One region of the Terribacillus saccharophilus genome, then DNA from elsewhere that is predicted to be linked to it. Evidence: a T-box and tRNA genes for the amino acid it is inferred to sense, from the RefSeq annotation. Region 1 holds a T-box; the other holds one or more tRNA genes.
The links. A T-box is a leader RNA that pairs with one kind of tRNA and senses whether it is charged. The one in region 1 lies ahead of alaS (alanine--tRNA ligase), so its partner is inferred to be a tRNA-Ala.

Region 1 (15,479 bases):
GACGTAGTCGGCATCTTCATGAAAAACTGGGATGATACGGATGAAAATGGCTTCTGTACCGCTACAGAAGATTATGAAGATGTAAAAAAAGTTGCTAACCAAATCGGTATTCCATATTACGGGGTGAACTTCGAAAAGCAGTATTGGGATAAAGTATTCACGTACTTCCTTGACGAATATAAAGCTGGCCGCACGCCTAACCCGGACGTAATGTGTAACAAAGAAATCAAATTCAAAGCTTTCATGGACCATGCGATGTCTCTTGGAGCCGATTACTTGGCAACAGGGCATTACGCACAAGTCGTAGAGCGCGACGGCAAAACAGTTATGCTTCGCGGTTTGGATGAAAATAAGGATCAAACATATTTCTTAAACCAGCTGACAGAATCAACTCTATCTAAAGTTATGTTCCCGTTAGGTGGAATGGACAAGAAAGAAGTACGTCGTATCGCGGCTGAAAATAACCTTGCTACTGCAACGAAAAAAGATTCCACTGGTATCTGCTTCATCGGGGAGCGTAATTTCAAGAGCTTCCTAAGCGAGTACCTGCCAGCACAGCCTGGTGTCATGTCTACACTGGACGGCGTTGTGAAAGGTAAACACGACGGTCTTATGTATTACACAATCGGACAGCGTCAAGGTCTTGGTATTGGCGGCGAAGGCGAACCATGGTTTGTTGTCGGGAAAAACCTGAAGGAAAACATCCTTTATGTAGAACAAGGTTTCAATCATGATAGTTTGTACTCCGATGCACTGATCGCTACAGATATGAGCTGGGTTTCTGAAACAGAACTGTCTGAACCGATTACGGTAACAGCTAAATTCCGTTACCGTCAAAAAGACAGTAAAGTAACGGTTACACCAATCGGTGATAACAAAGTACGTGTCGATTTCCATGAACCGCAGCGCGCAATAACACCAGGACAAGCAGTCGTCTTTTATGATGGTGATGTATGTCTTGGCGGCGGTACAATCGATGATATCATTAAGAACGAACAACAGCTTGAATACGTCGGTTAAAACAGAAACCCTTGTCTTATGGCAAGGGTTTCCCTTACATAGAGGAGTGAAACAATGGATCATATTAAATCAGGAATAGAAGCTTTGCAAAAGCAGGATCTCGAGGGTGCTGCCAAGCATTTTAATTTAGCTATTGAAGAAAACCCAAACGATCCAGTTGGATATGTCAATTTCGGTAATCTGCTAATGCGGATGAATGAATTGGAGAAAGCAGAGCGTTTCTTTCAGCGTGCCATTGAGCTAGATGATAAGGCAGCGACAGCATATTACGGTCTTGGTAGTATGTATTACACTGGAGAAATGTATGAAAAAGCGATTCAGCAGCTGATGGAAGCAGTGAGCCTTGGCTTGGATGAAGGAGACGTTCATTATCTGCTTGGTATGTCCTTACAGCAAACTGGACAAGAAAAGCTTGCTCTTCCTTATTTGCAGCGTGCTGCGGAACTTGAAGACCGCGATGCGGCTATCGTTTTTCAATACGGGTTGGCACTAGCAAACGCAGGAGAAGTTGATACAGCTCAAAAGGTGCTGCTTGACCTATTGGAATGGAGTCCAAAGCACAGTGATGCCCATTATAATGTAGGTGTTGCCTATCTGTACCAGCAGCAGTTTGAAAAAGCGCTTGCTTATATGGATAAAGCGCTGGAAGCACAGCCAGATCATGAAATGGCTATGCATGGAAAGGCGCAAATAGAATTAATTATGGAGCAAATCGAGAACGAAGAGTAAGGAGCACAGGCGTATGGAATATGGGGAGACTGCCGAAAGCCCAAAAGGCTTTGTGAAAGGTGAATTATTGCATACGATTTTCCGGAAAGAAGAAGAACAGTTTTCCATTGTCCGGATCAAGGTATTGGAAACCAATGAGACGATTGAAGAAAAGGATATCGTCATCAAAGGATATATCGGAGAACTGGACCAAGGCGAGCCTTATCTGTTTTATGGTTCGATGGTCAATCATAAACGATTCGGTAAACAGTATGAGGTAACAGAATACAAGCGGTATGTACCAGAAACAAAGGATGGGCTTATTCAGTATCTTTCCAGTGATCTATTCTATGGTATCGGAAAACGGATTGCGGAAAGAATTGTAGCGAAGCTCGGTGAGAATGCGATAGCGGATGTTCTATCGAATGCGGATTTGCTGGATGGTATTCAAGGGCTGAACGATGAGAAAAAAGAACGGTTCCTCCACGACCTTCGTACGCATCAGGGCTTTGACCACGTGATGGTCCATTTGTCCAAGTACGGTATCGGGCTGAAGCTCGCACAAAAAATCTATAAGGTGTATCGCGATGAAGCAATCCAAGTACTGGAGAAGGATCCGTATCAATATGTATTTGATATTGAAGGATTCGGTTTCCATCGGGCGGATGAAGCGGCCCGTAAGAATAACTTGGAAATGGACCATAACAGCCGACTGCAGGCTGCTTGCTTGATGGTGCTGCAAGACAGCATGCAAGCAGGGCATGTTTATTTGCCGAATGAAGAAGTGCTGAAACAAGCATCAGTTCTATTGCGCAGTGCACAATTCGGTATCGGAGCAGAACAGATTGAAGAACAGCTTGGTGTGCTGCATGCTCAGAAAAAGGTTGTTAAACAGGAAGATCGGGTTTACCATCCTATGCTTTACTTTGCAGAGACTGGTTTTTGCAGCCATATGCAGCGGTTAACTGAAAAAGAAACCGAGACAGAAATTATCCAGGCAGAGCTTCTGAAGATAATTGGAAAGCTTGAGGAAGCGGAGACGATCAGCTACGGAAAAGAACAATTCGAAGCAATTGAGCAGGCATTGCAATCAAAGGTGATGATCTTGACCGGGGGGCCGGGTACTGGTAAAACGACGGTTATTAAAGGATTCATCAAAGCTTATGCCGAACTGCACGAACTGTCTCTCGATCCGAAGGACTATAAAGATAAAGATGAGAGTTATCCATTCGTCCTGACTGCTCCAACCGGAAGGGCAGCTAAGCGTATGAATGAATCAACGAATATTCCAGCCAGCACAATCCACCGTTTGTTAGGGTGGGACGGTAACGACTCGTTCGAACGGGATGAAGATAATCCGCTAGCTGGAAGGCTGCTAATCGTCGATGAATTTTCTATGGTCGATATTTGGCTCGCAAACCGTTTGTTCAAAGCCATTCCAGATGATATGCAAGTGTTGCTTGTCGGTGATGAAGATCAATTGCCTTCTGTCGGTCCCGGTCAGGTGTTATCCGATTTACTTCGTTCAGAGGCAGTCCCGTGTGTGATGCTGAAAGATGTGTATCGACAGAAAGAAGGATCGAAAATCATCACGATTGCTCATGCTATCAAGAATGGGACACTATCACAGGACGAACTGGAGAAGGACAAAGATTTCAACTTCATTCCTTGCCGGGAGCATCAAGTAGTCGACGTGATTACTCAGATTGTTGGCCGGGCCGTCGAAAAAGGCTGGGATTTGCGCGATGTGCAGCTACTGGCCCCGATGTATCGCTCACAAGCCGGTATTCATGAATTGAATAAGCAGCTCCAGCAGTTGGTTAATCCCAAGGACAAGCAGAAGCGAGAAATGGCTGCAAAAGATGTTATCTTCCGTAAGGGTGACAAAGTCATTCAGCTTGTCAATGATCCAGAGGAAGGCGTCTTCAATGGAGACATCGGCGAAGTAGTCGCTTTGTTTCGGGAAGAAGAAAATATCGAGCAGAAGGAGCAGCTTGTCGTTGCCTTTGAGGAAAAAGAAGTTGTCTATGAAAGCAAGGACTTATCGAATTTGATGCATGCGTATTGTATATCAATCCATAAATCACAGGGCAGTGAATTTCCAATCGTTATTTTGCCTGTTGTGCCAGGTTATCGCAGAATGCTTCGTAAAAATCTGCTTTACACCGGGATTACGAGAGCACAGCGTTCCTTGATCCTTGTCGGAGAAAAACAAGCGTTTCTTCAAGGAATTCAAACGGAAGACACGAACCAGCGCTATACTTCTCTTGTGGAGCATCTTGGTTTCCATGAACAGGGAGATGACATCGATCGGATGCTGCGTGAAGCAGAGGAAGAACAGGAAGATATCTCTCCATACGATTTCATGTAGTATATGAGAGGAAATAATTGGACATTCTAACATGTAAAAAGGATTTGGAGTGATCCAACATGTTGAAATGTCCGAACTGCAACAGCAAGGATATCGGAAAAATAGGGCCTGAACAGTATTATTGCTGGGGCTGCTTTATCGAACTATCTTATAAAGATGAGATGCTCTCCCTGCATCAAGTAGAGGAAGATGGTTCGTTGAGTTCCCTTGATGATTTGTTCACTGATGAAGAACGGAAATGCGACGGCGCATCATTCTAGTATTATGAAAGAGGCATCCCGTCTTTATCGTGTCCTCCTCTGGATGGTGACAATTGTCGTCGCCTTGCTGCTCTGTTTTCTAATAATTAAGCTATATCCATTTTATCGTTCGTTTCTGCTATTTTTAGGCGGACTATTCCTGCCATTCATCATTGCAGGCTTGATTGCTTATTTGCTTCATCCTATCATCGATTTTCTTGCTGCGTGGCGTCTGCCACGCTGGCTGTCGATCTTGATTATATATACGTTGTTTTTCGGTCTTACCGGGTTCCTGCTGTACAAAGGCTTTCCGGTTTTGATTAGTCAGGTGAAGGAATTCAGCCATAATCTGCCGGCGTTGACACAGCGTTATGATCATTATGTACAATTCATGTATGAACGAACAGCGTTCCTGCCGGAAACAGTACATGATCAAATGGATAGCATATTGCATGGCTTGGAACAGCGCGCGGAAGGATTTTTAAAAGATCTCCTGCATATATGGAACAAGCTGCCGCAAGTAGTCATTTTTCTTGTCGTAACGCCGGTTATCGTCTTTTATATTCTGAAAGATACGGATAAAATCGGCAATGCAGGTCTCATGCTGCTGCCTCGTCGTTATCGAGGCAATGTCAAAAGCTTAGTGCTGCGCATTGATAATAATCTAGGCTACTATATTCGCGGCGTGCTGCTTGTCAGCTGCATTGTTAGTCTTCTAACTTGGACTGCGTTCACACTGATCAAGCTACCATATTCCTTGGTATTAGCTTTATTGGTAGGAGCAACGAATATCATTCCATATTTCGGTCCTATCATCGGGGCCGTACCTGCTATTCTCGTCGGAATAACTATCAGCCCGAAAACTGCTCTCCTTGCTGGAATCATGGTTTTTATTATTCAATTGATCGAAGGGAACCTGCTTTCTCCTTTCATCGTCGGAAAAAGCATCCATATCCATCCGCTTCTAATCATTTTCGCCTTGCTTGTAGGAGGGGAACTTGGGGGTATTATTGGTATGATTGCTGCTGTTCCTTGTCTGACGATTATTAAAGCCTGCTTGGATACAGCAAAGGAGGCGGATGTTTGACAAATTCCGCTTTTTTCTCTATACTAACGCTTAGATTTATAGCTAAAAGCGATGAAGGTACAAGTACATGACGTCCTTTTATTAAGAGAGGAGATTCCTTGGCTGGAAGAATCTCCATAAAAGTGTGATGGAAAGCTATACTGGAGCTCTGAGTTAATCCTTATCGGCTGCGCACCGTTATCCGCGCCTAAAGGTGATAGACCATTTTCCGGTCTATAATCAGGGTGGTACCGCGATCATACTCTCGTCCCTGCATATGGCAGGATCGGGAGTTTTTTGTGTGTTTACATAATAAAGGAGGCATTTTTATGGAAAGATTAACGTCTGCTGAAGTAAGACAGAAATTCCTCGATTTCTTCAAGGAGAAAGGACATAGCGTCGAGCCAAGTGCTTCACTTGTGCCAATTGAAGATCCTTCCTTGCTATGGATCAACAGTGGCGTTGCAACGCTAAAAAAATATTTTGACGGACGAGTTGTGCCTGAGAATCCACGTATCGTGAATGCACAAAAAAGCATTCGTACAAATGATATTGAAAATGTAGGCTTTACGGCCCGCCATCATACGTTTTTCGAAATGCTTGGTAACTTCTCTATTGGGGACTATTTCAAAAAAGAAGCAATCCTTTGGGCTTGGGAATTCTTAACAGATAAGAAATGGATCGGCTTTGATCCAAATCGTCTATCTGTAACGGTTCACCCGGAAGATGAAGAAGCGTATCAGATGTGGCGTGATCTAGTTAAATTGCCAGAAGAGCGCATCATTCGTACGGAAGAAAACTTCTGGGATATTGGTGAAGGCCCGAGTGGTCCGAACTCTGAAATTTTCTATGATCGCGGAGAAGAATACGGCAATGATTCATCTGATCCAGAACTTTACCCAGGCGGTGAGAACGAACGCTATCTGGAAATTTGGAACCTAGTATTCAGCGAATTCAACCATAATCCGGATCACACATATACACCGCTTCCGAAACAGAACATTGATACAGGGATGGGTCTGGAGCGTATGGTATGTGTCATTCAAGATACGAAAACGAACTTCGAAACAGATCTTTTCATGCCGATTATCGAGAAGACTGCTACGTTTGCGAAAAAAGCATACGGTGAAACAGCAGCAGATGATACAGCATTCAAAGTTATTGCCGACCATATCCGTACTGTATCCTTCGCTATCAGTGATGGAGCGCTTCCTTCCAATGAAGGGCGAGGCTATGTACTACGTCGTTTGATTCGTCGCGCAGTACGTTATGCGAAGAACATTGGCATCGAGAAGGCATTCATGAAGGAGCTTGTGCCGGTTGTTGGTGAAATTATGGATGCTTTCTACCCGCAAATCCTAGAGAAACGTGACTTCATCGAGACAGTCATTCAGACAGAGGAAGAACGTTTCCATGAAACACTTGCGGATGGTCTGACTATCCTAAACCGAATCGTAGCAGAAGAAAAGGAGAAAGGCAGCAATGTCTTCCCTGGAACAGAAGTATTCCGTCTTTATGATACGTATGGTTTCCCGAAAGAACTGACTGAGGAATATGTCAGTGAAGAAGGCTTCACGATCGATGAAGCTGGTTTTGAGGAAGAAATGAAGCAGCAGCGTGAACGTGCGCGTGATGCACGCCAGAAAGTGAACAGCATGCACGTACAGGATAGCGTTCTGCAGGAAGTGGAAGCAGAAAGCACGTATGTCGGTTATGACCGCACTGAAACAGAAACAGCGATCCTTGCAATCGTAAAAGATAAGCAGCTTGCTGATGTAGCTGTTGAGGGAGACGAGATCTTCTTCATCTTGGAAGAAACGCCATTCTATGCAGAAAGCGGCGGACAAGTAGCAGACGAAGGCTGGGTGACGACGGAGACAGCAACAGTGCTCGTGCAAGCAGTTAAGAAAGCACCAAAAGGTCAAAATCTGCATCAAGCAGTAGTGAAGCAAGGACAGATTCAAGTGAAAGAAATCGTCCATGCAAAAGTTGATACAAGCAGACGTCAGCATGTAGTTAAGAACCATACAGCGACGCATCTATTGCATCAGGCACTGAAGGATGTATTAGGTACTCATGTTAATCAGGCTGGATCTTTAGTTGCTCCAGATCGTCTTCGGTTCGACTTTTCTCATTTCAATGCTGTAACAAAAGAAGAATTGGAAAAGATAGAAGAAATCGTTAACGAAAAAATTTGGGAAGAGCTTGCTGTCAGTACTTCCTATCAAAGCCTAAGTGATGCGAAAGAAATGGGTGCCATGGCACTGTTCGGTGAGAAATACGGCGATGTTGTTCGTGTTGTTCAAATCGGCGACTACAGCTTGGAGCTGTGCGGTGGTGTGCATGTGCGAAACACTTCTCAAATCGGATTATTCAAAATCGTGTCTGAAAGCGGTATTGGTGCCGGCACACGCCGAATCGAGGCAGTCACTTCTAAAGAGGCTTACCGATTCACGTTTGAGCAGCAACAGACTCTGTCTCAAGCAGCAGCTGAACTGAAAACAACTAACGAACAAGTACCTTCCCGAATTGAAGCAGTATTTGCGGATATGAAGGAAGTTCAGCGGGAACGCGATAGCCTGCGCAGCAAACTATCTCAGTTAGAAGCTGGTAATATCCTTGATAAAGTGAAAGAAGTGAAGGGTGTTAAAGTTCTTGCAGAACAAGTTGACGTAGCAGATATGAATCAGCTTCGCGGTATGGTCGATGATTTGAAACAGAAGCTTGAAAGCGGCGTTATCCTTTTGGCAGCAACAGCTGAAGGCAAGGTACAGCTAGCGGCTGGTGTCTCCAAAGACCTGATTGGACGCGGTCTGCATGCTGGTAACCTTATTAAAGAAACTGCGAAACGCTGCGGAGGCGGCGGAGGCGGACGTCCAGATATGGCGCAAGCTGGCGGTAAAAATCCGGAGCAGGTACCGGATGCACTCGCATATGCGGCAGTATATGTCGAAGAACAGCTTTGATTTTCCAAATCCGACAGAAAAGTATATACTGAGAAAAAGACTGGCAATTTAAGCGAGGTGGCTTCACGTGAGTTCGATGGATAAAACGATGAAATTCAACTTTCCGGAAGAACCGATGGACGAAAATGTCCGGGAAGTACTAATGTCCGTATACGAAGCATTGCGGGAAAAAGGATACAATCCAATTAATCAGATTGTCGGCTATTTACTTTCTGGGGACCCAGCTTATATTCCCCGGCATAAAGATGCCAGAAATCTGATCCGCCGTATGGAGCGCGATGAGATTGTGGAACAATTGGTAAAATTTTATTTGGAACAGAACAAATCATGACTGACATACTAAAGACGATTGGATTGGATGTCGGATCCAAAACGATCGGCGTGGCAATCAGTGATGGTCTTGGCTGGACTGCTCAGGGTCTGACTACGATTCATTGGAACGAAGAAGATTATGAAACAGCTAGAAATGAACTAGAGCAGATCATTCAGCAGCATGAAGTCAAGAGAGCTGTCATAGGACTGCCAAAGAATATGAATGGTACAATTGGTCCGAGGGGAGAAGCCTCACAGGTTTTCTCTCAGTGGATCAATGATGAATTTAAGCTCGAGACTGTGCTTTGGGACGAGCGTCTGACAACGATGGCAGCTGAACGAGTGCTGCTTGAAGCGGATCTTAGCCGCAAGAAACGAAAAAAAGTAATCGATAAGATGGCAGCAGTCATGATTCTGCAGGGCTTTCTAGATTCGAAACAATAAGGAGTGTAGCCATATGGCATTGGAAGAAAAAGAACGTATCATTATCCCAGACGAAAACGGAGAAGAACACTTATTTGAGGTTTTGTTCAATTTCGACGTGGATGAAACTGGACACTCATATATTGCGGTCGTACCGGCTGAACAAGCTGATGCGGATGATGAAGTTGAAGTGTTTGCTTTCCGCTATGAAGAAAAAGGCGATGACAAAGATCTTACATTATTCCAGATTGATTCAGAGGAAGAATGGGAAATGGTCGAAGAAATGCTGAATACACTTACTGATGAGGAAGACGGCATCTAATTTTGTAAAAGGCAGTCCTCTCTTTCCGATAAGGCAGAGAGGATTTTTTCTTGTAGCTTTATCCGCATAAATTGTCGGACGGGTGGTGACTCGCTTGACGTTTGTTGTATAATAAGGCGGATAAAGGAGGAAAGATAGCTTGACTGCCTCGAATGAAGATCTTTTTCAACAGAATCGGGACAGAAGAATGGAGGAAGCAAGCGTCGTGCGGAAAATAGTTTTGATGATCATATCCGTAATAATCGTACTTCTATTGATTGGTGCACTCGGAACCTTTATCTACGTGAATGCCAGTATGAAAGCTGTCGATTCAGACAATGATACGACACAAGTTGTCGAAGTTCCTATGGGAGCTACTGCTAGCTCAATTGGTCAATCCCTGGAGGAGCAAGGTCTGATTAAAAATGCTTTCATTTTCAGGCTGTATGTGAAGTTTTCTGGTGAAGCCAACTTCCGCGCGGGGAATTATGAGCTTTCCCCTTCTATGTCCATGCAGCAGGTCGTCGATGAACTTAACGATCCAGAGGCGGGGAACACCCCCTCTGCATCTGCTGCTGTTCCGGAAGGATCTGATATCGAGGAAATAAGCGTAATACTGTCTGGGTCACTTGGAATAGACCAGCAGGCTTTCCTGGATAAAATGAAAGATGAAGCTTATATCAAACAGCTGATAGATGAATATCCGGATATTCTGACTGAGGATATCTTAAATAAAGATATACGTTATCCGCTTGAAGGCTACTTATTTGCGGCCACTTATAACTTTACATCCTCAGATGATATCACTGTAGATAAGGTTGTCCATATGATGCTGGATAAGTCCCAGCAAATTATTTCACCATATTTGGATGGATTCAAACAGAAGAAATTAAGCGTGCATGAAGCACTAACATTCGCTTCACTCGTCGAAAATGAAGCAAGAAATGAAGATGAGCGCAAGAAGATTGCCGGAATCTTTTATAACCGTTTGGCAGATGATATGAGGCTGCAGACGGATCCTACTGTGCTGTACGCATTAGGAGAACATAAATCTCGCGTGTATTACAAGGATCTGGAAGTAGATTCTCCTTACAATACATATCGAAACAATGGGCTTCCTGTCGGCCCGATTAGCAACTTCTCAGAGAATGCGCTCGAAGCCGTCGTTCAGCCGGAAGAATCCGATTATTTGTATTTCCTAGCCGGAGATGATGGGGAAATTTATTATGCGCGGACATTCGATGAACATGAAGAACTGATCGAGAAGCATATGCATTTGGATGAGTAAGCAGGTAAAGTGAGGAAATGATATGTTACAAGCAATAATAGGATATTTGGAGGAGCATGTAGAGTCTTCTCCAGAATGGGCAAAGAAATTGGAAGAGCTTGCTGCAGAGGATCGTGTGCCGATAATGGAGCCGCTTGGTATCCAGTTTTTGATGCAGCTTGTTCGCCTTCATCAGCCAGATAAAATATTGGAGATCGGAACTGCAATTGGCTATTCAGCACTTATGATGCGCCACGCAAAACCTGATGTCAGCATCGTGACCGTCGAACGTGATGACGTCCGCCATGATCAGGCAGTTACACATATCCAAGAGCAAGGTGCACAGGATGATATTTTGATCCTTAAAGGCGATGCATTTGATTTAGAAGAGACAATCAGAGCGCATGCTCCATACGATTTCGTCTTCATTGATGCAGCAAAAGGCCAATATCAGCGATTCTTCGATGCCTACAGCGGGATGCTGAGTGAGCGCGGAGTCATTGTCAGTGACAATGTTCTGTTTAAAGGCTATGTGGCTGATGATAGCGAGGCAACACCACGCAAAGCTAATATCGCAAAGAAAATCCGTAAATACAACGACTGGTTATTCGAGCATGAAGCGTTCCACACAACGATCCTGCCGGTAGGCGATGGAGTAGCCGTCAGTGTGAAGAAGAAATGAACGAGGTATTAGGAAGAGGAGCAGGAGAAATGGCAAAGAAACCTATCATTATCGGTGTTGCAGGAGGATCGGGATCAGGAAAGACATCTGTCACAAGATCCATCTATAAACGGTTTACAGATAAGACAATTCTAGTTATCGAGCAGGACTCGTATTACAAAGATCAATCTCATCTTCCGTTCGAAAAACGTCTCAATACGAACTATGATCATCCATTCGCCTTCGATAATGAACTGTTAATGCAGCATTTACAGGCACTTGGCGAACAGCAGTCGATTGAGAAGCCGATTTATGATTACAAGATCCATACGCGTTCTGATGAAACAATACCAGTCGAACCAAAAGACGTTATTATTCTGGAAGGAATACTGATTCTTGAGGACGAGCGACTGCGCGATATGATGGATATAAAAGTATTCGTCGATACAGATGCAGATCTTCGCATCATCCGCCGTTTGCTGCGTGACATTAAGGAACGCGGACGGACAATTGATTCGGTGATTGAACAATATGTTAATGTAGTACGTCCGATGCATTTGCAATTCATCGAACCAACGAAGCGGTATGCAGATATTATCATTCCAGAAGGCGGAGAAAACCACGTAGCCATCGATTTGATGTCTGCGAAGATTGAAACGATCCTCTCTGGCCGCACTACGTGACTTGTACAGATAAGTATTGAATTTTCGGCGGGAATCTGCCATAGTATGGAATATGCATGAAAACGCTATAGAAGTTAGGCAAAGGGAAAGAATCTTTTAGAGCTCAAGGGGTGGTTGAATTGGCTACAGAAAAACAATATTACATGACGAATGAAGGTTTGGCGAAGCTGGAGGAGGAGTTGGAGTATCTAAAGACAACTCGTCGTCAAGAGGTTGTCGAGCGTATTAAAATCGCACGAGGCTTTGGTGACTTGTCCGAGAACTCCGAATATGATGCGGCGAAGGATGAGCAAGCATTCGTCGAATCCAAAATCGCTACAACTGAAAACATGATCCGCAATGCAGTGATCATTGAAAGTGATACAGATAATCCTGATATGGTAGGCATGGGTAAAACAGTTACCTTCATTGAGCTGCCAGACGGGGAAGAAGAAAGTTATACAATCGTCGGAAGTGCAGAAGCAGATCCGTTTGAAGGCAAAATCTCAAACGATTCTCCAATCGCAAAAAGCCTGATTGGCCATGAAATCGGTGAAGAATTGAGTGTCTCTACACCAGGTGGCGACATCCAGGTCAAAATTACTAAAGTAGAATAGACATAAAACAAAAGCTGCTTCCGAATGCTATGGAAGCAGCTTGTTTTATTGAGCCTGATGAAATGACTGTGCAGAAGATTTCTCAAACGGAAAAAAGGGTATAAGCTTTTGCAGGATAAAACTTTCTTTGTCTAGTGCAAGCAGAAAAGAAAAGACGACTTGTTCTTTCACACTAGTAAAAGATAAACAGCATTCTTCCGGTAAGAAGATAGAGAAGGTCTCGGCTTCCTTGTCGTAGCCGACATACTCGAACGATTCGTGCCCCCAAAGGTTCGTATCCATTCTTGTCACTTTCATCACGTTTATCTTCCTCCCCTTCCACAGGAATCATGATGACTGATCAAAGTAGTCCTACCTGCTTTTCTAATTTATATAGTTAGATATATATGCACAGAATCCTTCCGGTATGTCAAAATTAGAGATGCTTCAACAAAATCATCGAAAGAAAAAAGAGCTTATAATATGACTTTGGCTTAGCTTCAGTTCATAGTATAATAGAGACCAATGAGGAGGGATGAGCATGGCGGATGATAATCAGGATTTTTCCAGATTGAATAATAGAAACAGACGCAGAAAACCTAGGAAGTGGCTAACCGCTGTCCTGGCAATTGCGGGTGTCGCCCTAGTCGTCGTGCTGCTCGTAGCAGTTTTAAATGATAAACCTACAATGGAAAATCAGACAGCTGACGAACAGAACCAAAAATCCATCGCAGAACAACTTCAAGGCAATAATGATTCCAGCAATGGCGAAGATACAGAGCAAGCTGACGAAGAGAAGCAGGATGACGACGAAAAAGAGAAAGAAAAGGAAGACAAAAAAGAAGCCGAACCTTCAGATGATAATGTGAAGGAAGCTTACTCGAAGGACTGGGAGCCGGTAGGTACTGATCAGTCTGGAACACATACGACAACTTTTGAAAAAGGCACGCAGGACTGGAATGAAATGATGCAGGCAGTTGGAGGAGCAGTCGGATTGGATCCAGCCTCAATGACAGCTTGGTGGGTAGAGAACAATGGCAATGGCGGCAATGATGTTATTGCAACGGTCTCTGCACCTGATGCAGATGAAACATTCCGAGTGTTTGCAAGCTGGGTGGATGGATCCGGCTGGCAGGCAACAAAAGTGGAAGTACTGAAAGAAAACGATAGGAAGAGCTAAAGGAGTAGACGGAATGACAATCGGCATCATTGGAGCAATGGATGAAGAAGTAGCATTATTGAAAGAAACAATGGCAAACAAAAAGGAAGTAGTCGTAGCTGGTTACGAGATCACAGAAGGCACACTATCTGATAAACAAGTTGTCCTGCTTAAATCAGGAATCGGTAAAGTGAATGCTGCACTCGCTACAGCTATGCTGATTGAACGATATGCACCGCAAGCGATTATTAATACCGGTTCAGCTGGCGGTTTTGCTGCGAATCTGGAAGTAGGGGATATCGTCATCTCTGATGCTGTTGTTCACCATGATGTGGACGTTACAGCTTTTGACTATGCTTATGGTCAAGTACCGCAGATGCCACCAGCCTTCCAGGCAGATCAGGAGCTAGTACAACTAGCTAAGAGTGTTATCGATCAGTTCCCAGATACAAACGCAGAAATTGGTCTTATTGCGACGGGCGATAGTTTTATGTCTGATCCAGAACGCGTTGCATTTGTCCGGGACAAGTTCCCAGCAATGCTTGCAGCGGAGATGGAAGCTGCAGCAGTAGCTCAGGTTGCGTATCACTACGGAACATCTTTCGTGATTGTACGGGCTTTGTCTGACATAGCAGGTAAGGAATCTTCGGTATCATTTGATGCTTTCCTTGACCAAGCTGCTCGCAATGCAGCTACACTTATTATGAAAATGGTTGAACACCACTAATACTTATGACAGCAATTACCAGGTAATTGCTGTCATTTTTTATGTTACAATGTTGCTAGATTAGAAGAGGAGGCGACAAGATGAATAAAAGACAGCAGCAGTTGATTGACAAGATTGCAGATTACCGTCGTTTTGCATTGGCGCTTCTGATTCTTGGCAGTTATTTATACATTGGATCAATAATAAATGTTTATTTAACACCTTCAGATAAAGCAGATATTCTATTTGCCATGACTGGCGGATGCGTTTTTACAAGCGTACTTATTTGGTTCGCAATAGAACGATGGAAAAAACAATTAGAAAGCTAAAACTCCGGTATAAAACCGGAGTTTTTTTAATCCCATATATTCTCCCAAGCATAAGCTCCACCTACAAATAGCAGGACGAGGAAGGCAGCAATAAGCACGCCGGTGCTGGTTCGCTGCTGATAGTGACTTGATGAATGGCTGTTTGCATACATATTGGTAACCTCCTTCTTTAAAGCGAATTATTTGATAGTCAATGTTATGCTCTTACGTACGATGCTGACGATAATATTCATGGAAGATTTTCATCAACGCGCGCTTTTCAATACGTGAAACATAACTGCGGGAAATATTTAATTTTTTCGCAATTTCACGCTGTGTCATATCTTCTTCATTATTAAGTCCATAACGGCTGATGATTACTTCCTTTTCACGTCCGTCCAAGATGTCGATGTATTCCTTTATTTTTTCCACTTCCATATTCAACTGGATATATTCAATGATATCTTCATTCTCTGCTTGAAGAATGTCAATGAGACTGATTTCGTTTCCTTCCTTATCTTGACCAATAGGATCATGAAGGGAAATATCTTTTTTGGTTTTCTTTAGAGCTCTCAGATGCATTAGTATTTCATTTTCGATACACCTAGCTGCGTATGTAGCGAGTTTTGTGCCTTTATCACTCGAGTAGCTTTCGATTCCTTTAATTAGCCCGATTGTACCGATGGAAATAAGATCCTCCGCATCTTCGCCAGT
Region 2 (15,479 bases), 1.7 Mb from region 1:
GATCCTCGACTTCATCACCGACAAAGTAAGGGATGCCGCAGACGCTGTAGGATATATCATAATCTCTGTCATAAATGCGAATATCAGCTTCTTCGTTGTTTCGGCGTGCTTTGGCAGCAACAGACGTTCCGGCTGCGACGGATCCTATTATACGAATTTTCATAGTATCTCTCCTTTAATGGATGATAATGAGCCAAACATATAATCCTGTAAGTGTCAGTAACAGCGTTGGTATAGTCAGGATGATTCCTGACTTGAAATAAGTACCCCACGTGATACGCATGCCCTTTTGTGACAGTACATGAAGCCATAAAAGAGTCGCTAATGATCCAATCGGTGTGATTTTCGGACCAAGATCGGATCCAATCACATTTGCATATATAAGGGCTTCCCGTATCGCGCCGGAAGTGGATGTCTGGGAAATGGCAATCGCGTCAATCAAGACTGTCGGCAAATTATTCATAACTGATGACAGGATGGCTGCGATAAAGCCCATGCCCAAGGTTCCAATGAACATGCCTTGATCGGCAACATACTGAATGCTATCAGCAAGTATGTCAGTCAAACCTACATTACGCAATCCGTAGACAACCACATACATACCGATAGAGAAGAAAACGATATTCCACGGTGCATCTTTCACAACAGCTTTAGTTTCGACTGCTGGACTGCGCCGAGCAAAAGCCAAGAAAATAAAAGCAATACTGATGGCTACAAAAGAGACAGGGATATGTAAGAACTCGCAAACCAAGTAACCGACTACCAACAACGCTAACACATACCAAGATAGTTTAAACAATTTCTTATCTTTAATTGCAGTCATTGGTACTTTCACAGCTGCAGTATCATAGGTTGCAGGTATTCGTTTACGGAAAAATAAATATAACACCAATATACTTGCTGCAAGCGAAATAAAGTTAGGTACGATCATTCGAGATGCATATTCTAGAAACGTTATATCAAAGAAATCGGCAGAAACGATATTCACAAGATTACTTACAACAAGCGGCAAGGATGTCGTATCGGCAATGAACCCGCTCGCGATAATAAATGGAAAGACGAGTGCTTCGTCAAGGCGCAGTGCCCGAACCATTGCCAGAACAATGGGTGTCAGAATCAGAGCCGCTCCATCGTTTGCGAAAAAGGCAGAAACGACCGCGCCAAGCAGACAGACGTAAATGAACATCTTTACACCATTACCTTTGGCAGCAGCGGCCATATGTAAAGCAGCCCATTCAAAAAATCCAATCCTGTCCAGAATGAGTGATATTAATATGATTGCCACAAACGCCAAGGTGGCATTCCAGACAATTGCTGTCACTTCCCATACATCCGTAAAATCAACTACACCTGCCAATAAGGCTAGTATAGCTCCGCCACAGGCTGTCCAGCCGATATTGAGATTCTTAGGCTGCCAGATGATAAAAATAAGTGTGATAAGAAAGATAGTGCAGGCTAGAACAGTTGTTAACATGTGTATAAAAACTCCTTACTTAACAAGTGATTGCTTCTGCTTTGGTCCGCAACTTTACAAGCTGCTCGTCATTCTCGTCCAGTTGACTGAGAATTTGCTCTACCAAGGCACGCTGTTCACAAGTCTCGTTGAAACGATAATAGCGCCATTGTCCGCGCCTTTCTTCGTAAACAAGACCTGCTTTTTTATATTTACGCAAGTGCTGGCTGATTGCCGGCTGGCTGACTTCAAACATGCCTACCAGTTCACAGACACAGTACTCTTTTTCCGTCAGTAATTTCATTAGCAAAAGACGTGTTGGATCATAAAGGATCTTTAAAGTCTCTGTAAGCTTTTCAGTCGATAAAGCAGCTGTTACCGTCATCAAAATTCCTCCTTCTGAAACTAGTATATAAGCATTTTATTATATAAGGCAATTGTTATATACTTATAATAGACAAAGAAGTGGCGTGACGTCATGCAATTGAGGAGGAGGCTAATCTATGATTCTGAATAAAGGTGGTAAGTTAAGCACTGCATATTTTCTATCTTATCTAGAGCTTGTTGCAAGCTTCAGGAAATGCAGTGCAGCAGAAGTTTATGACATTGTCTTTGAGAGGCTATTTGACCGGGATAAAGCAAAACTTGGTCCAGCTAGCTTTCAAGCATTCGAAACAGCATATGAGCAGTTCAGTAAAGAGCATGAATCCTTATAAGGGTTCATGCATTTACTTTATAGAGGACTCTAATACCAATCACCACCTCAAGTACCCCAGTTTAAGAAAGCAGCTTTATGCGTTATAATGATAGTAGCAATCATTATTTCACACACAGTTTTAAAATAGATTGAAAGAGAGTGTTCACTAATGGGACGTAAATGGAACAATATCAAAGAGAAGAAAGCTTCAAAGGATGCCAATACTAGCCGGATTTACGCGAAGTTCGGCCGGGAGATCTATGTAGTTGCCAAACAAGGCGAGCCGGATCCGGAAGCCAATCAGGCATTGAAGTTTGTCTTGGAGCGTGCGAAGACGTATAACGTACCGAAAGCAATCATCGATCGTGCAATCGAGAAAGCTAAAGGCGGCGGCGAAGAGAACTACGACGAAATGCGCTACGAAGGTTTCGGGCCGAGCGGCTCTATGATTATTGTTGATGCATTGACAAACAATGTGAACCGTACAGCTCCTGAGGTTCGTGCTGCATTTAGTAAAAATGGTGGAAACATGGGTGTCAGCGGATCTGTTGCGTATATGTTTGATGCGACAGCAGTCGTCGGTATCGAAGGCAAGTCCTCAGATGACGTATTGGAGATTCTGATGGAGGCTGATGTCGATGCACGTGACATCATCGAAGAAGACGATGCGGTCATCGTTTATGCAGAGCCTGATCAGTTCCACGTTGTACAGGAAGCTCTTAAGCAAGCTGGAATCGAAGAGTTCACTGTAGCTGAGCTTTCTATGCTGGCACAGAATGACATCACCCTTGATGCAGAGGCACAGGAGCAATTCGAGAAACTTGTCGATGCTCTTGAAGATCTGGAAGATGTGCAGCAGGTTTATCATAATGTCGATTTAGGTTAATGGCAGTAAAAGGAATGCTTAGAGTCACTAAAGACTCTAAGCATTTTTTTATTCAGTTGAGTTATTAATCGTCAGGACCTTTAGCCTGTTTTGTTCGGGAATGGATATATTTTACAGGTATATAGGGTGAGGAAATGCAGTGATTGGATAAAAACCATCTAGCCATGAATACAGAGGTTTTCTACATGCCAATATTCCCATAAATTTAATCTTTAAGGCAAGGGAGGTAAAGTCTAGTTGAGCAAACTGACAGCAGATGCACAGATTCAGGGAATTAATTATACAAATAAGCAATGTCCTTTCCCTATGACTAAGGACTTTTGCTGGAAGACAAAAGTAATTTTTCGCAGCTTTTAAACAATCATTACACTAAATTAACAGAAAATTATTACTATAATCATGCAGGAGATTCCCGTATCTATGCATATGCTCCTCATTTCTCCCGACGCTCTTCCCGTAACCGACATAATCTCGTAATCTATCTATAACATCTGAGCGATATTACATAATCTGTCATTTTAGAAGGCTGAGGTGGAGGAGGTTACCGGGCAAGACCATATCATGAAAAAGGAGAATGAGAAGATGCAGAAACGTATGGCAAAATGGCTCAGTATTCTGGCGGTCGGTGTATTTCTCTTGTCATTGCTTTCTCCTACAGCTTCACGAGCACAGTCTTCTGAGCGAACTTCTGTAAAAGCGAGTGAGGGTGTAGCAGCGAAGGTGGACAAGGATGTTACGTCACAGTTCAAAGCGGATGGGCAGGTGACGTATCTGGTTAAGCTGAAGGAACAAGCGGATACGAAGAAGGCTGCAGAGACTGCAGTCGAGAAGGCGAAGAAGCAGTCAGCCAGTTTGTCAGCTAAGGAAGAGAAGCGCATTCAAAATTCAGCTGTTGTCAGCGATTTGCGGGTAACGGCAGATGCTTCTCAAGCGAATTTGCTTGATTACTTGAAGCAGGCAAAGGACAAAGGGGTTGTTAAGGATTATGACTCTTACTATATCGTCAATGCATTGAAGGTAACCAGCTCCAAAGAAGTGATGGATGAGATAGCTGCTTCTGAGGAAGTAGAGAAAATCTTACCAAACAGAGAGCGTAAAATTCTCGAGCCTGCAAAGGCAGAAGAAAAGCAGGTTGCCGCTTTGGCTGAGGAAGTCGAAGCATGGGGCGTAGAAAGAGTCGGGGCACCTGCGGTATGGCAGGAAACCGGCTTGGATGGTACTGGTGTCGTCATCGGTGGGCTGGATACTGGTGTACAGTATGACCATCCTGCGTTACTTGAAAAATACCGCGGCTATAATCCAGCTGATCCGGATAATGTTTCCCATGAATTCAACTGGTATGATGCAGTCGACGGGGAAGCAGTACCGTATGATGACTTGGATCATGGTACACATACAATCGGTACAGCTGTCGGTGCAGAACCCGATGGCTCTCAGGATATTGGGGTTGCGCCAGGTGCGAAATGGATTGCGGTAAAAGCTTTCCATCCTGATACTGGACTTGGGCAGACAACGGATGCCATCTTGCTTGATGCTGCTGAATGGATGCTTGCACCAAAGGATGAAGAAGGCAACCCTCATCCAGAGCAAGCGCCAGATATCGTCAATAACTCTTGGGGCGGCGGTCCAGGTCTGGATGAATGGTATCGGGAAGTTGTCCAAACTTGGCGAAATGCCGGTATCGTGCCAGTGTTCTCTGCTGGTAATGATGGAGATGGAGATGCGACAGTATCAGCACCTTCCAACTACCCAGAATCAATCTCTGTAGCAGCAACGGATAGTCAAGATGGATTGGCAAGCTTCTCATCTCGCGGTCCTTCTCCATATGATGGAGAAATCAAGCCGGATATTGCGGCTCCGGGAGTGAATGTCTATTCTGCGGTAAGCGGCAGTGATTATAGTGCAGCATTCAGCGGCACATCGATGGCAGCTCCGCATATAAGCGGTGTTATTGCCTTACTTCTGCAGGCGGATAGTTCGTTAACAGTCGATGAGATCGAGACGATATTGTACGATACAGCTGATCGTCAAACGAGCAGCGATTATCCGGATGAAATCAATGAAGGGTTCGGTCATGGTATTGTGAATGCTTATTTGGCAGTATCCACGATCGCAACTGGTGTTGGCGAAATCAATGGTAACGTCTATCAGGATGGCGATGACGAAGAACCTGCTGTAATTACACATGAAGCAGTGTCAGAATTGTATCAAGGTGTTGCCACTCAGCTCACAGCAGAAGTGACGGATAACATCAGCGCAGATACAGTAACGCTTCAATACAAAAAAGATGAAGGAGAATGGCAATCAGTTGATGCTGCGCTTGTAGAAGGAAACGCAGCAAGCGGTACGTATCAAGCAGTGCTGCCAGCTGAAGCGACAACAGGTGAAACACTCGTATATAAATTCGTCGTGACAGACTTTGGCGGTAATACAACAGAGACGGATGCGTTCGAAGTGGAGCTCATTGCGCCGCTTTCAGTTGGATATAGCCAGGACTTCGAAGAGGAACCAGCAGGCTGGACGTCATTTGGCGATCAGAACTCCTGGGAGTGGGGTGCTCCAGCTGCAGGCCCTGAAGCAGCAGCTTCTGGTGAGAATGTATACGGAACAGGTGCTTATCCTAACAATGCCGATGCAACTTTGCTAGCACCGCCGGTAGCAGTACCAGAGGATGGAGAAGCGTACTTGCAGTTCCAGACATGGTTTGACTTGGAAAGCCGTTATGATTATGGCCATGTGGTCGTATCGACGGACAAAGAAAACTGGGAGCAGGTAGGCTCGTACAACGGCGCGAATGGCGCTTGGAGCGCTGAACAAATTGATTTGGGTGACTTCGCCGGTCAAACAGTTTATGTCGGATTCCATTTGGAGACAGACGGCAGCATCAGTAAACAAGGCTGGTATATCGATGACGTAGCCATTTCGGATTCTTCCAGCACCTCTGCTTCTATTATGAAAGGCACAAAGAAAGTAAAAGAGGACGCGAAGCAGACGAAAGATAGTGCAAAGAGCAAGAAAAAGGTAGATGCGAAGAAGCTTGCTCCAACACCAATTCAAAATGTACAAGGTCCAACATTGCCGGATGGACAAGCAGATCCAGCAGACATCAGCCCAACTGCTTTGCCGGTTGATGCGACAGTGACAGTACAGGAAACAGGTAGAAGTGTACAGACCGACCCAGCAGACGGCAGTTACCGCTTGTTGCAGGCTGCAGGTGATATAACGCTTGAGGCTGCTGCATATGGATTCCACTCCAGCACGGCGCCAGTTACCGTAACAGAGGGATCTGCTGTTACACAGAACTTCACGCTTGATCCTATTGCGGAAGGAACGGTTTCGGGTACTGTGACGAATGCGCAAACAGGTGAACCAATAGCTGGAGCAAACGTATATGTGGTCGAGGATGCAGCGGTACAGCCAGTAAAAACCGATGATAGCGGCGCTTATACGCTGACTGCTTATGAAGGAACGTACACACTTAAAATCACAGCCCCATCCTTCAAAGGAACAGAATTCGAAGTAACAGTGAATGCGGATGAAGCGACAGAACAAAATGTTGAGCTGGAGCCATTCATCGGATTTGCCGGAGAAATTGGCTATGACGATGGAACAGGCGAGAATGCACATGCCTTTTACGATGCCGGAAATGGCTGGGCAGTGAAATTCACGCTGGCGGAAGGACAATCTTCTGCACAGGTGACAGGCGGCTTGTTCCGTTTCTGGGATGAAAGCTTCCCTACACCAGGAGGAACGAACTTTGCAGTAGAAATCTATGATGCTTCCGGAGAAGACAGTGCACCAGGTAAGAAACTTGCCGGCCCGATTGCCGGGGAAGCACTACGAAATGGAGAGTGGACTCAGGTCGACTTGGCTGGAGAAGGTGTTGTAGTAGATTCTGATTTCTATATTCTTTATGTCCAAACAGATCCGAATCCTAACACGCCTGCATTGGCAACAGATGAAGACGGAGAATTCTCCGGACGCAGCTGGCAGAATGTAGGGGGAGAATGGAGCCCTGTTCCAGAAGAAGACGGGAACTATATGATCCGTGCGCTTGTTGACTATGAGGCACAGGCACCAGTCATTACCTCGCCTGCTCCAGACACAGTCACGAAAGAAGACAGTGTGACGGTGGAAGGGACAGCTGCAGCTGGAGGAACAGTAGAAATCAGCAATAACGGTGAGGTTGCTGCGTCAGTTGAAGCAACAGATGAAGGGGCCTTTGCAGCGGATGTAGAGCTGACAGAAGGTGAAAACAGTCTGACAGCTGTCACAAAGCTTGAAAATGGCAGCACAGCACCATCTGAAGCTGTGACAATCATCCGGGATCAAACGGCGCCGGAGTTAACAATCACAGCTCCAGAAGATGGCAGCAAGACAAATAAGGAGACGGTGACTGTTACAGGGACTGCATCTGATGATTATTTAAACAAGCTGACAATCAACGGGGCAAAAACAGATGTGAAAGAAGATGGAACATTCTCCAAGCGTATTCTATTGGATGAAGGTGTTAATGAGATTAAAGTAGTCGCAACAGACCAAGCAGGAAATAAAGCGAAGCAGGTTATTGAGCTGGAAGCCGACTACACAGCTCCTGAGCTGGAGAATGTAAAACCGGATCAGGATGCCCAAGTGCAGCCTGGAGAAACAGTTGTCATCTCCTTTGAATCAGAACCTGGTTTGGAAGATGCAACCTTCTACTTGAAAGCACCGCTGACGAATTTCCGTACAACATCACAAGCAACAGAGCTGCCGATGCGGGAAACAGAAGATGGTCTGTATGTAGGTTACTGGACAGCAACATCTTCTGCAAAGCTTGATGGAGCAGATGTTGTTGTGAAAGCAACAGATGCATTCGGTAATGAAACGGAAGCAACTGCGGCAGGAAAAGTGTTTGTAGAATAATAAAGAAGAGCTTTGAACAAAACGCAAGTTTAAAAAATGAAAGATGGGGCTTCCACGAGTTAACGAGAAGCCCCATCTTTTTATGGTTAATTGATTATTTAACATCGTGAATGACTCGAAAGCTAGAGAGAGTTTTTCCTATCTCAGAAGTGCAGCAGGTGATGATAGCAATATCTTCTAAATGAATGTAATCTGTTTATGCTTTTCTTAATATAAAGAAAAAAGTCTTATCTGATGATTGTTCTTTGATATCCATAATACCTAAAAGAGTATTTTCATCAATCTTTCTAAATATATCTATAATACCTTTATTATCGTAGATCATTGCTGAAGTAATTTTTCCTCTATGATTTACTTTTCGTAACCTTGCTGCACTCTTATTCGTGTTTATGATAGGTCGCAATAATGTCATAGATGGAGAGAGGATTTGCTTCGGTATGTTTTGCAAACTTTGCAAAAGAAGATTTAAAGGAAGTAAACTTGGACTAATAGTATAGAGAACCCCATTACTTTTTTTGAAAACTAAAGGGTGGACGTGTTCTTCATCGATAAATTCTTTTCCATACCAACCAGATGCTGTGAGAAGCCCCTCTAAGAGATGCCCAGTTACAATTTCTTCGCCTTTCCACATGCCTATCATTTCTTCAGGTTCGACGATATCAAGCTGGTCATAAAAAGCAAAGGCCTCTGATTGTGAAGTGCCATCACGTAATATTATGTTTAGAAATTCGATATTTTCCATTAGTCCAACTCCCATAGGTTTAATTTTTCTAATCGCCTATTTTCATAGTAGCATAGGATTTATTTCTTACTAAGTGAAGCACTGAATGAACATTTTCGATAGCAGTAGGGATTATTAAGGGAAAGAAAGCTTCCCTAGTTGTAGGCTATTGTACGGTGTTGCAGCATGGTGATGGAGGAATGTTGTTGCCAAACAAAGCAACTACTGTTGAAAGATATTTATAGAATAAAAAAGACCCGTCAGTGACGGGTCCTTTTCTTATATGCCAATAGAGATATATTTTGTTTCCAAGTAAGGCTCAATTCCTTCAATTCCGCCTTCACGGCCGACGCCGCTTTCCTTCATACCGCCAAATGGAGCTTGTACGGCAGATGGGCCGCCGTCATTCCAGCCAACAATACCATATTTCAGGTTTTCGGCAATGTACAGACCACGGCGATAGTTTTCTGTGAAGAAGTAAGCTGCCAGACCAAATGGAGTATCGTTGGCCAAACTGATTGCCTCATCAATTTCGGTATAAGTTGTAATCGGAGCGACTGGACCAAATGTTTCTTCGTGCATGATGTCCATGTCATCCGTTACTTGATCAAGAACAGTCGGGTTGACGAAGAAGTAGCCTTTATCGGCATCAGCATTATATGTGCCGCCAGCAAGGACTTTAGCGCCTTTGGACTTTGCATCATCAATTTGAGCTACGATTTTATCAAAGCCTTTCTTATTGATGACAGGACCGATTTCAACACCTTCTTCAGTACCTTGACCTACCTTCATTTCTGATACTGCTTTAGTGAATGCTGTTGTAAATTCATCTTTTATGGATTCATGGACGAGCAGTCTGTTGGCACAGACACATGTTTGTCCCGCGTTCCGGAATTTTGATGCCAGAGCATGCTTCACAGCGCGGTCAATATCTGCGAACTCATCAACAATAAGCGGAGCATGTCCGCCAAGCTCCATGGATACATGCTTCACACTATCAGCGCTCTGTTTCATAAGCAGCTTGCCGACAGGGGTAGAGCCGGTAAAGGAAATCTTACGGATATGAGGGTGCTCGGTGAAAATCTTTCCGACTGTTTCTCCATCAGCATTTACATATTGAATGACGTCCTCTGGAATGCCGACTTCATGCGCCAGTTCAACCAAGCGAATGGCTGTCAGTGGTGTATCGGGTGCTGGTTTGATTATGAATGTGCAACCTGCAGCTAGTGCGGGAGCTGCCTTTCTTGTAATCATAGCTGCCGGGAAGTTCCAAGGTGTGATTGCTGCAACTGGACCGACAGCTTCACGAGTTACGAGCATTCGCTTATCGGTGGTGGAAGCAGGGATAGTGCGGCCGTATACACGTTTTGCTTCTTCTGCAAACCATTCAATATAGCCAGCTGCATATAATACTTCGCCTTCAGATTCTTTGAGCGGCTTACCGTTTTCCGCTGTCATCAAAGCAGCAAGTTCTGCTTTGTTTTCCACCATCTTATCATGCCAAGCGCGGAGAAGCTTACTGCGTTCAGTTGCAGAAGTTCTGGACCAAGAATGGAAGGCTTGATGAATTTTTTCTATTTTCTTGTTGATTGCTTCTTCTGAATCAATTGCTACTTTTTCGATCAATTCGCCGGTGGCTGGATTCGTTACATCAAATGTCTCTGTCATGTCGAATGCCCCTTTTCTAATTTATTTCATAGGAAAAGCATAACAAGGAATTTTTCTATCAGACAAAAAAATTGCTCACGTTTTTTTGCGTTCATGTTTATATTCCTGTTTTGAGAGGAAAGTATGCAAGAAGAATAGATGTTATTAAAATAGCTGAAAACGTTGATATAACAGGGGTTTCACCAAGTAGAAGAGGGGGTTGTCTGCAGATTAATTATCTGAATTAAAAGAAATTATGAAAGTGGGTTTACAAACCCTTGCATTCCTGTATATAATAACTCTTGTCAGTTTCGAGTTACGAAAAACGCAACGATGAAAAACAGACATCCTGGCCCGTTGGTCAAGCGGTTAAGACACCGCCCTTTCACGGCGGTATCACGGGTTCGAATCCCGTACGGGTCATCAAGCTGGAGGATTAGCTCAGCTGGGAGAGCATCTGCCTTACAAGCAGAGGGTCGGCGGTTCGAGCCCGTCATCCTCCACCACTTGTTTTTAAAAGAAGTTAATAAAAAGTGTTGACAAGTTATTTGGATGATGATATGATATCATTCGTGACGTTCGAGTCAATCAATTAAATAGTTTGCCGGTCTAGCTCAATTGGTAGAGCAACTGACTTGTAATCAGTAGGTTGGGGGTTCAAGTCCTCTGGCCGGCACCACTTATGTTGGAGGGATAGCGAAGTTGGCCAAACGCGGCGGACTGTAAATCCGCTCCCATCGGGTTCGTAGGTTCGAGTCCTACTCCCTCCACCATTTATTGGGCTATAGCCAAGCGGTAAGGCAACGGGTTTTGGTCCCGTGATCGTTGGTTCGAATCCAGCTAGCCCAGCCATTTACTTCTTTTCAATAGAATGTTTTTGAGCCATTAGCTCAGTTGGTAGAGCATCTGACTTTTAATCAGAGGGTCGAAGGTTCGAGTCCTTCATGGCTCACTTTATAGATCAGTTCCAGTAACTGTTTCTATTACGCGGGTGTGGTGGAATTGGCAGACACGCTAGACTTAGGATCTAGTGCTTCGGCGTGGGGGTTCAAGTCCCTCCACCCGCATCATCATTACTTTACTGCTGAGCGGAAGTAGTTCAGTGGTAGAACACCACCTTGCCAAGGTGGGGGTCGCGAGTTCAAATCTCGTCTTCCGCTCCATATGGGGCCTTAGCTCAGCTGGGAGAGCGCCTGCCTTGCACGCAGGAGGTCAGCGGTTCGATCCCGCTAGGCTCCACTCATATGAAAGTCGTCCATCTGGGCGGCTTTTTTTAATTTCTTAGGCATAGGGAGAAAATCTTCTATGCCTTTTTTGTTTATTCTTAAGCCTATCGGGAAACAGTTTAGATAAAAGTCTTTTGATAGGAGGATACGAATGGAGGATAGTCATACATATAGGCGCAGGAATGTGCTGTCTGGTTTTTTGTTCGGTGTCGGTTTGGTTGCTTTTATTGATGAAGCAGTTTTTCATCAGCTTTTGCATTGGCATCATTTCTACGATTTATCTTCTACGACATGGGGGCTTGTATCGGATGGCTTCTTCCACGCGCTGAGCTGGTTTGCAACAGTTGGAGGTTTGTTCCTTTTTGCGGATCTTCGCAGACGCAGAAGTTTGATTCCGCTTAGATGGGTCGGTGCTGTTATGCTCGGAAGCGGTGTTTTCCAGCTGTACGATGGCCTAATACAGCATAAATTATTCCGCATTCACCAGATTCGATATGGAGTGGATATCTTCTATTATGACCTGATATGGAATGGTATCGCTGTCCTGTTAATTGCAGCAGGCATCTGGTGTATCCATCTTTCAAGGAGGAAAGAGCATGTACGTTGATAAATTTGCTCTATGTATCGCCTTCTTCTGTATACTATCTTATCTGCTGGCAATGAAGTATTCTGCCAAGAGTTTCAAAGCCTGGCCGCTGCGTAAGCTGCTGTTATTTGTAAGTGGAATTGTCATTGGTCTTCAAGCTGTGGCGGGGCCGATTGCTATGCATGCGCATCATAGCTTTGTATATCATATGATCGGGCATCTGCTGCTCGGGATGCTCGCTCCGTTGTTGCTCGTTTTATCACAGCCTGTCACCTTGCTTTTGCGTGCGCTTCCGCAATCAGGAGGGAGAGCTGTCTCTCGTATTTTTCGAAGCAGATATGCGCGTTTCCTAATTCATCCGATCACTGCAGCTGTATTAAATATCGGAGGGTTATGGCTTCTTTATACAACGCATCTATTTCATTACATGCATCAATCATCCTTGGTTTCGATGCTCGTTCATTTGCATATATTTGCAGCAGGTTATTTGTTCACGCTGGCTATGCTATATACAGATCCGGTTTCGTACCGGAAAAGTTATCTTTACCGGGTAATTGTTTTTGTATTTGCGCTTGCAGGACACGGCATACTGTCGAAGTATTTATACGCAAACCCGCCTATGGGCATAGCTGCTGCAGATGCACAGCAGGGGGCAATGTTAATGTACTACGGCGGGGATCTAATTGATCTTACTATAATCGTTATATTGTGCTGGCAATGGTACCAAGCTGCTGCTCCTAAAACTTCATTATCTGCTGCAAAAGCTGCCGAATAAGGCAGCTTTTTTCATGGTTGCTGATATTTTGGTAAAAATAACGCTATAACAGATTTACAAAGTGTCAAGACACCTGTAAACTTAATGTGTCAAATAATACATTTTCGCAGAGGTGCTGGAATGGAGAGAGCAGTAGCAAATCAAAAAACAGGCAAACCGATTTCTGAGCGAAAACTGCTCGGTATTGTCGGAACAGGCTGGTTGTTTGATGCCATGGATGTTGGTATTTTATCTTTTATTATTACCGCTTTGACATTGGACTGGGGGTTATCATCACAGCAGGCAGGCTGGATAGGCAGTGTCAATAGCATTGGGATGGCTGTGGGGGCATTTGTGTTCGGAATTATGGCGGATCGAGTAGGCCGTCGAACAGTTTTTATGATCACGATTTTGATTTTCTCTATTGCAAGCGGATTGTCGGCTTTAGCAGCATCTTACTTAATTTTCGTTGTGCTGCGCTTCTTTATTGGTGCAGGGCTCGGCGGTGAGCTGCCAGTTGCGTCAACATTAGTATCGGAGTCTGTCGCGCCAGAAAGACGGGGGCGCATGGTCGTACTGCTGGAAAGTTTCTGGGCAGTAGGCTGGCTGCTAGCAGCGATTATTTCTTATTTTGTCATTCCGGATTACGGCTGGCGGGTAGCTCTCTTACTGACAGCGATACCTGCATTGTTCGCAGTCTTTCTTCGTAAAAATCTGCCGGACTCGCCGTCTTATACAAAGCTGAAGCAAAAAACTTCTGTCATGGCTGGTATTCGTCAGTTGCTGGCTAAAGGATTTGCTAAGCGCAGCATGATGCTTTGGATTGTATGGTTTTGTATTATGCTCAGCTATTATGGCATGTTTTTATGGCTTCCAAGTGTAATGGTTGAGAAAGGATTCGATATGGTCCGAAGTTTCGAGTATGTATTGATCATGACACTCGCGCAGCTGCCAGGTTATTTCTCTGCTGCTTGGCTGATCGAAAAGGTGGGCAGAAAGCCGATTCTCATCATTTATCTTATCGGTACAGCCATTAGTGCTGTTCTTTTCGGTAATGCAGAGTCAGCGGGTATGCTGCTTATGGCCGGAATGTTGCTATCATTTTTCAATTTGGGTGCTTATGGTATTTTGTATGCTTATACTCCGGAACAATATCCTACTGCTATACGTGCTACCGGCTCTGGAATTGCAGCAACCGCAGGAAGGATCGGAGGTATCCTTGGACCATTACTGATCGGTTATCGCGGTTCATTAGGGATATCAGTCAGTACTGTGTTCCTTTTATTTTGTGTGACAGTTCTAATTGCTGCAGTGGCGGTGTGGCTTCTTGGAGAAGAAACGAAAGGTAAAACGCTTGCTTGATGCGTTATTTCGGTCCTGTGTGGTAAAGTAGAGCGAGAGTAAGAAGGAGGTTAGCGCTTTGTTTTCCATACAAGATTATACTGAGGCAGTTAGTGTCTCGTTACAAAAGCATTCGGAGGATGTAATAAGTGAATTGAAGCAGATTTTCCAGCTGCCGTTCCTTCCGGAAGTGGAGAAAATTGCTTTTCGTTTGTTCAAGGAGCCAATGGCTTTTGAACTGACAATCATGTATTATGCGCTCGATGCAGACGGCAATGAACGTTATTATGATGAAATGGGCGATAAATATGCTGGTGGAAGTGAAGAAGTGGCAGAGGAGATCCCATATTTCCAGCTGCCTGATACGGCTACCGATGCATTCGAAGCTTTCCGTGAACTGCAAGAGGATGCTGTAGAAAAAGCGGATGAACAGGTGATGGTTGCCTGGTTTGCTGACTGCTACAAGCGAGCTGGCGGAGATGCTTTCCCGCTGGAGGCGAGTGTCGGTTTTCATAGCGACGTGAAAGCTTATTTCCTTAAACAAGGTGCTTGGACGGAAGATCGCCATTAATTGAAAGTACGTACTTCGTGTACGTGCTTTTTTTTATGCAAAAAAAAATTAACAGCTTTCCTTGCGGGCTGTTAATTGCTCTATACATTCTTTCTTTGTTTTTCGTATTCGTTTAATAAGTCATCAAGCTGTACGCTGGCAGTGACAACTGGTTCGGATGTAAGCGGCATGCGACGGGACAGGTTTAGCATGTGGTTGCGCGTCTGTTCAATTTTTTCCAAAAGATTGTCTAAAGTAACCATTTTAACCTCCAGAATCTGATATACTATTTGTCGTTAAGAGTACCCTTTCTTTTTTTATTTAAAACATCATTTTTTAAAAAAATATAAAAAATAAGAAAAAAACTGTTGCTGGCACACTATAAGGTTTGAGAAAAAGATATTTTTTTGTGAAAGTGAAACCTTTTCGGAACGTCATTCGTTATCAAGAAGCCGCAGTTAGGCGGGAGGATTTTCATGGAGAACATCATAAAATATCATATAAAAAACGTCAAGAAGGGTGATCACGCGGCCTTCGAGGAAATCGTTTCCTTTTATCAGAACAAGGTGTACCATATCGTATACCGAATGGTCGGAGACAGCCACGAAGCGCAGGATATCGCCCAAGAGGCATTTATCCGTGCTTACACCAACATCCATTCTTTTGACGAAAACCGGAAATTCTCCACATGGCTTTACCGGATCGCAACGAAC

Region 2: it encodes a tRNA-Ala, which carries the amino acid that the T-box ahead of alaS (alanine--tRNA ligase) is inferred to sense. The anticodon was not compared.

What each region holds. Positions count from the first base shown of each region.
Region 1 is NZ_CP008876.1:1,824,992-1,840,470, reverse strand. Features, by position in the region: gene mnmA (tRNA 2-thiouridine(34) synthase MnmA) at 1-1,020, shown strand, start outside; gene GZ22_RS09345 (tetratricopeptide repeat protein) at 1,075-1,749, shown strand; gene recD2 (SF1B family DNA helicase RecD2) at 1,763-4,099, shown strand; gene GZ22_RS09335 (hypothetical protein) at 4,159-4,359, shown strand; gene GZ22_RS09330 (AI-2E family transporter) at 4,325-5,425, shown strand; T-box leader at 5,468-5,680, shown strand; gene alaS (alanine--tRNA ligase) at 5,734-8,370, shown strand; gene GZ22_RS09320 (IreB family regulatory phosphoprotein) at 8,438-8,701, shown strand; gene ruvX (Holliday junction resolvase RuvX) at 8,698-9,126, shown strand; gene GZ22_RS09310 (DUF1292 domain-containing protein) at 9,140-9,427, shown strand; gene mltG (endolytic transglycosylase MltG) at 9,567-10,694, shown strand; gene GZ22_RS09300 (O-methyltransferase) at 10,717-11,355, shown strand; gene udk (uridine kinase) at 11,385-12,017, shown strand; gene greA (transcription elongation factor GreA) at 12,137-12,613, shown strand; gene GZ22_RS09285 (hypothetical protein) at 12,659-12,913, opposite strand; gene GZ22_RS09280 (YrrS family protein) at 13,134-13,772, shown strand; gene mtnN (5'-methylthioadenosine/S-adenosylhomocysteine nucleosidase) at 13,786-14,478, shown strand; gene GZ22_RS09270 (YrhC family protein) at 14,559-14,786, shown strand; gene GZ22_RS18990 (hypothetical protein) at 14,813-14,938, opposite strand; gene sigK (RNA polymerase sporulation sigma factor SigK) at 14,991-15,479, opposite strand, start outside.
Region 2 is NZ_CP008876.1:10,191-25,669, forward strand. Features, by position in the region: gene GZ22_RS00055 (FAD-dependent oxidoreductase) at 1-163, opposite strand, end outside; gene GZ22_RS00060 (arsenical efflux pump membrane protein ArsB) at 176-1,474, opposite strand; gene GZ22_RS00065 (ArsR/SmtB family transcription factor) at 1,494-1,838, opposite strand; gene GZ22_RS00070 (hypothetical protein) at 1,957-2,169, shown strand; gene GZ22_RS00075 (YebC/PmpR family DNA-binding transcriptional regulator) at 2,320-3,036, shown strand; gene GZ22_RS00080 (S8 family serine peptidase) at 3,619-7,941, shown strand; gene GZ22_RS00085 (DUF4334 domain-containing protein) at 8,138-8,683, opposite strand; gene GZ22_RS00090 (NAD-dependent succinate-semialdehyde dehydrogenase) at 8,942-10,330, opposite strand; tRNA gene GZ22_RS00095 (tRNA-Glu) at 10,661-10,732, shown strand; tRNA gene GZ22_RS00100 (tRNA-Val) at 10,740-10,815, shown strand; tRNA gene GZ22_RS00105 (tRNA-Thr) at 10,913-10,988, shown strand; tRNA gene GZ22_RS00110 (tRNA-Tyr) at 10,997-11,082, shown strand; tRNA gene GZ22_RS00115 (tRNA-Gln) at 11,088-11,161, shown strand; tRNA gene GZ22_RS00120 (tRNA-Lys) at 11,189-11,261, shown strand; tRNA gene GZ22_RS00125 (tRNA-Leu) at 11,297-11,376, shown strand; tRNA gene GZ22_RS00130 (tRNA-Gly) at 11,398-11,472, shown strand; tRNA gene GZ22_RS00135 (tRNA-Ala) at 11,476-11,548, shown strand; gene GZ22_RS00140 (DUF2243 domain-containing protein) at 11,687-12,142, shown strand; gene GZ22_RS00145 (cytochrome c oxidase assembly protein) at 12,132-12,896, shown strand; gene GZ22_RS00150 (MFS transporter) at 13,017-14,237, shown strand; gene GZ22_RS00155 (hypothetical protein) at 14,296-14,787, shown strand; gene GZ22_RS18125 (aspartyl-phosphate phosphatase Spo0E family protein) at 14,868-15,029, opposite strand; gene sigW (RNA polymerase sigma factor SigW) at 15,243-15,479, shown strand, end outside.